Anaerocolumna sp. AGMB13020: one gene and its partner. The protein of the gene in region 1 binds, or shares a complex with, the protein of each later gene. Links are inferred from orthologs where the notes say so. Each region holds a gene or a part of one and is shown in the gene's direction. Other genes may lie near its edges.

Evidence for each region. Proteins that work in one complex are often made in the same cells at the same time.
Region 2: the proteins of glmM (region 1) and cdaA are in contact, whole or in part, in a crystal structure (PDB 7OJS), measured with the Bacillus subtilis proteins. The link is inferred for Anaerocolumna sp. AGMB13020 from one-to-one orthologs.

The regions. Positions count from the first base shown.
Region 1 is NZ_CP136910.1:2,483,795-2,486,758, reverse strand. Bases 63-2,964 are described here. They hold glmM (phosphoglucosamine mutase), read left to right. Parts: upstream 63-789; coding sequence 790-2,139; downstream 2,140-2,964. Other genes in these bases: tig (trigger factor), read left to right, coding at 2,281-2,964; R2R35_RS09865 (alpha/beta-type small acid-soluble spore protein), read left to right, coding at 187-411. UniProt on the Bacillus subtilis protein: Catalyzes the conversion of glucosamine-6-phosphate to glucosamine-1-phosphate. Glucosamine-1-phosphate is used for cell wall biosynthesis.
Region 2 is NZ_CP136910.1:2,195,513-2,198,369, reverse strand. The notes cover bases 22-2,816. They hold cdaA (diadenylate cyclase CdaA), read left to right. Parts: upstream 22-877; coding sequence 878-1,756; downstream 1,757-2,816. Other genes in these bases: R2R35_RS08665 (CdaR family protein), read left to right, coding at 1,737-2,816; R2R35_RS08675 (hypothetical protein), read left to right, coding at 22-809. Outside these bases: more of R2R35_RS08675, read left to right, coding at 1-21; more of R2R35_RS08665, read left to right, coding at 2,817-2,857. UniProt on the Bacillus subtilis protein: One of 3 paralogous diadenylate cyclases (DAC) in this bacteria, catalyzing the condensation of 2 ATP molecules into cyclic di-AMP (c-di-AMP). Upon expression in E.coli leads to c-di-AMP synthesis.

The DNA.
Region 1 (2,964 bases):
AGTCCGGCAAATGCTCCATAAGAGAAGCATGAATAATCAAAAAAATACTTTCCACAACTTACCATAATAATTTTAGAAATATTGATAACAATATTACTACGATGACTGATTCATACAGAGCGGCCATCGAGAAAAAAGGGTAAGCCCTTAAAAAGAACTATCTAATAATTTCGGAGGTGAAATTTTATGGCAAGTAATAACAGCGGATCAAACAGATCAGAAGTTCCTCAGGCTAGAGAAGCACTTGACAGATTTAAAATGGAGGTTGCTTCTGAAATCGGAGTACCTTTAAAACAAGGTTACAACGGAGATTTAACCAGCGCTCAAAATGGTTCTGTAGGTGGAGAAATGGTTAAACGTATGATCAAAAGACAGGAAGAATCCATGTCTGGTCAGAGCGGTTCTTATTAATATCTAAAAAAGTCAGCCGACGGCTTAAACTATAAGACAGATGCCTTTTAGCTGCCATAGGCCGGAGGAATAAAACATCATCTAATATATATGACCATCAGTTTCTAAACTGCAGAAGTCATACATATAAGATGATGTTTTTTTATCCAAAAGCATAAAACAAACACAAGGATAATAAAAGACTCATATTATATAGTATCTGCAATGACTTGCGCATGCTATTTGGTTATGTTACAATCGTTTCTGGACTGCATGAAATTGTATATGAGAGTTTTAATATTGCGGATAGATATCAGTATAACTTATAAGAATTCTTAGAATAGAAAATGAAAGGGTAGCAGGCAGGTAACAACCTGCCCGGAGCTATAGGGTAAAAACATGGGAAAATATTTCGGTACCGATGGTTTCAGAGGGGAAGCAAATATTGATTTAACAGTAGAGCATGCTTATAAGGTTGGACGATTTTTGGGTTATTATTACGGCAAAGAACACAAAGCCAGAATCGTAATCGGAAAAGATACCAGAAGATCCAGCTACATGCTTGAGTATTCATTAGTTGCAGGACTGACTGCCAGCGGTGCAGATGCATATCTTTTGCATGTAACCACTACACCCAGTGTATCTTATGTTGTCCGCAGTGAAGACTTTGACTGCGGTATCATGATATCTGCAAGCCATAATCCTTATTATGACAACGGCATCAAGATAATAAATGGACTGGGTTACAAGCTGGAAAGTGAAGTGGAGGAACTTATTGAGAACTACATAGACGGAAAAGGGGAGGAAATACCTTATGCTACCAAGGATAACATCGGAAGAACTACGGACTATGTAAATGGAAGAAACCGATACATTGGTTATCTCATTTCCCTGGTTGCCAATTCCTTTAAAAATATGAAGGTGGGTCTTGATTGTGCCAATGGTTCTGCTTATTCCATTGCCAAAGGAGTATTTGACGCACTGGGTGCAAAGACTTATGTCATAAGCAATGAACCAAACGGTCTTAATATTAATAAAGACTGTGGCTCCACCCATATGGAGCAGCTGCGCAGATATGTTCTTGAAAATAATCTGGATGTAGGTTTTGCCTATGATGGTGACGCTGATCGATGTTTAGCAATAGACGATAAAGGCAATATTATTGACGGAGACCTTATTTTATATGTTTGTGCCGTTGACATGAAGAAAAATAATGAACTGAACAATAATACCGTAGTAACCACCATTATGAGTAATCTGGGACTTTATAAAGCACTGGAAGAAAAGGGAATCGCTTATGAGAAAACAACAGTAGGTGATAAATATGTGTTTGAGAATATGATGGAAAACGGACACTCGATTGGCGGTGAACAATCCGGACATATTATTTTCAGCAAACATGCCACCACCGGTGATGGAATCCTGACGTCTCTAAAGATTATGGAAGTGATTATAGAAAACAAAACCAAACTGTCCGACCTTATCAAAGAAGTCCAGATATTCCCTCAGTTACTAGAAAATGTTCGTGTTAATAATAAAAAGACCGCCAGAGAAGACATTGAAATCGTAAATGCAGTAGCAAAAGTTACAGAAGAGCTGGGGGATAACGGCAGAATTCTGGTCAGAGAAAGCGGTACGGAACCGGTACTTCGTGTCATGGTAGAAGCCCCTACAACAAAAGAGTGCGAAAAATACGTTAATATGGTTGTAGACAAATTAAAAAGCCAGGGGCATGTAATAGAAAAGTAGTTGCTGTTTCATGAAAAAAATATGGTATTTACAGATTGCCTATGATATAATATACTAATGTCAAATCGTCAAAATGGGAAGTTATACAATTTACGTGAGAAGCGTAATATAGTTTCACATATTTTAAGGAGGAAATTTTAAATGAGTTTACAGGTAGAAAAATTAGAGAAAAACATGGTAAAGCTTACCATCGAAACTGCTGCGGAGGAATTCGACACAGCTCTTGAGAAAGCTTATGCCAAAAATAAAGGAAAATTTAATATACAAGGTTTCCGTAAGGGTAAGGCCCCTCGTTCTATTATAGAGAAGATGTACGGTTCCGGTGTTTTCTATGAAGATGCTGCAAATATTATTATTCCTGATGCATATGAGAAAGCTGTTGAAGAAAGCGGTCTTACACTTGTATCCAGACCTGAGATCGATGTTACACAGATCGAAAAAGGAAAGGCTTTTATCTTCACAGCAGAAGCTGCTCTTAAACCTGAAGTAACACTTGGTGATTACAAAGGAATCGCTGTTGAAGTTCCTTCAGCAGAAGTAACAGAAGAAGACATAACAGCAGAGCTTGACAAAGTAAGAGATCAGAATGCAAGAATCGTAACGGTTACAGACAGACCTGTTGCAGACAAAGATGAGACAGTTATCAACTTTGAGGGATTTGTAGATGGAGTTCCTTTTGAAGGCGGAAAGGCTGAGGATTACGCTTTAACAATTGGTTCTCATTCCTTTATCGACACATTTGAAGACCAGTTAATTGGTAAGAATATCGGAGAAGAGGTAGAAGTTAACGTAACCTTCCCCGCTGAATACCATGCAGCTGAACTG
Region 2 (2,857 bases), 290 kb from region 1 along the record:
CCCCTTCAGCAGTACTGCTCTTATTTGCAGGTGTGGTAGCTTTTTTGCATATTTACGCAGTTTCAGTCATATTGTCGGCAATTATACTAATAATATTTATTGTGATGTACTGCCTCTTCTTACGATTTACACCGAAGCTTGGTGTGGTGGTGCTTGCAGTTCCCATATTGTTTTATCTAAAAATACCTTATGTGGTACCCTTATTGTTAGGTGTTTTTGCAACACCGGTAGCAATAATCCCCACATGCCTTGGAGTTATAATATATTTTCTGTTGCGTATAATACAGGAAGCGGCTTCCATACAAGTTACCGTCAGCCTGGAAGATACCATGACTGTTTATTCTTATGTAGTCGATGGATTAAAAGATAATAAACAGCTGTTTACTTCAATGATAGTTTTCTCACTGGCAATCCTGATTACCTGGGTTGTGTGGAAGATGAAGTTTGACTATTCTCATGAAATTGCTGTTGTTGCGGGGTGCTTTGCTATTATTTTGGGCTTCCTGATATCCAGCCTGAAATTTAATACCGCGGATGAGATTGGGACTATGATTGTAGGGACTCTGATCTCTGGTATTATAACAGGAATCATACAGTTCTTTCACCTATCCTTAGATTACTCAGCAGTGGAACATGTGCAATTTGAAGACGACGATTATTATTACTATGTTAAGGCAGTACCTAAGATAAATGTTACAACGCCTCAGGTCAATGTAAAGAGATTTAATACTCAGAAAACCCAGATACCCGGTAAACATCTGAAAGAGGATGTAATGCTTGAGGAGGATGAATTCGAGGACGAAGAGTAGAAGTTATTTATACACGAGGTTAACGTAAGTTTTATAACATCAGTAAAAAGTAAAGCGGGTGAGTTTTAATGCAGACAATTATAAGTTTTTTTAAAGAATATATAAGCTGGTATTCTTTGCCGGATATCGGACTGACCGATATTATAGAAATCCTTATTCTGGCTTTTGTTATCTACAATGTTATTGTGTGGGTAAAACAGACCAGAGCATGGATTCTGGTTAAGGGACTTATTGTGCTGCTTATTCTCTGGCTTTTTGCATCTGTATTGGACTTAAGCGTTATACTCTGGCTGTTCTATAAGAGTCTGAATGTAGGCATTATTGCAGTTATCATTGTATTCCAGCCGGAATTCAGAAAAGCACTGGAGCAATTGGGACAGAATCATCTTGTGACTCCCCTGTTTAATTTTAACGACTCCAAGGACAAAGGGGACAGATTCTCTGAGAAAACAGTCGCAGATATTGTTAAAGCTACCTTTGAGCTGGCAAAAGCCAAAACAGGTGCTCTGATTGTAATAGAGAAAGAACTATCCCTTATGGAATTCGAAAATACAGGAATTGCCATTGATTCCCTGGTAAGCAGCCAGTTGCTGATCAATATCTTTGAGCATAATACACCGCTGCATGACGGAGCGGTTATCATAAAAGGCAACAGAGTAGCTGCCGCCACCTGTTATCTACCTTTATCCGATAACATGCATCTGAGCAAGGAACTTGGTACGAGACACAGAGCCGGTATCGGAGTAAGTGAAATTACCGATTGCCTTACAATTATCGTATCAGAAGAAACCGGTAAGGTATCCCTTGCGATGGGTGGAACTTTAATCCGTAATGTGGATGGAGATTATTTGAAAAATAAAATACTCACTCTTCAGAATAAAGTAGTGGATACAAAGAAAATTAAATTATGGAAGGGGAGGTCTAAGAATGAAAGAGAAGCTGACTAGAAATCTTGGACTTAAACTGCTGTCCCTGTTTATGGCTATATTGACCTGGCTTATTATTTTAAATATAGCAGACCCTGTGAAAGAAAAAAACTTTAATGATATAGAAGTTTCTATAATTAATGAAAATGCGGTGGCCCAAAAAGACAAGGTTTATGAGGTGGTATCCGGAAATAGCGTCAATGTTACCATCAGAGCGAAAAGATCTGTGCTGGAGTCATTAAGCAAATCTGATATCAAAGCAGTAGCAGACCTTTCAGAGCTGTCCGTGGTAAATGCTGCGGAAATAAAAGTGACTGTTCCAGGTCATGAAAGAGATATCGTTGAGAAAACGCAAAATATCTCAACAATGAAAGTCAGTCTTGAGAATTTGAAGACAGAGCAATTCCGAATTAATGTGGTGGCAAACGGAGAAGTAGCCTCTGGCTATTATGTAAAGGAAAAGTTAGCGAGTCCCAATATAATAGAGGTCAGTGGTGCTGAAACCGTAGTCAGCAAAATAAAAGAAGTTGTGGTAGAGGTTAATGTTGCCGGTAAAAGGCAATCCTTTACGGATACTGCCGTACCAAAGGTTTATGATAATAACGGTACCTTAATGGATTCGGATAAGTTTAAGTTAAGTGCAGAAGAGGTGGAGGTTACCGTAAATCTGCTTCAGACGAAGACGGTTAGGCTTTATATTGAAGTAACCGGTGAACCGTATCCGGGGTATAAGTATGTGGATAAGGATTTTGAACCCAAGTTGGTAGTGATTGCCGGAGAAAAGGACGAACTTGACAAGGTTCCATACATTTCTGGTGATTACAATATAACAAACAAGAGAGAAGATTTTGAAGATCAGGTTAATATAACAGATTTTATTAAGGACGATGTAATTCTGATTGATGATAACCAGACAGCTGCAATCAAGGTTAAGATAGAAAAAATGGATAGTAAGGATTTAAGTTATGACAGCAGTGAGATAGAGCTGAGGAATATACCCAGTGGTATGGAAGCAAAAACAGGAACCGCAAACATGCATGTGAAGCTCTATGGCAACAGTGACTATCTGAATATGCTTAATAAATATAACTTAAAGCCATATATAGACTTAAAAGGAGCCAA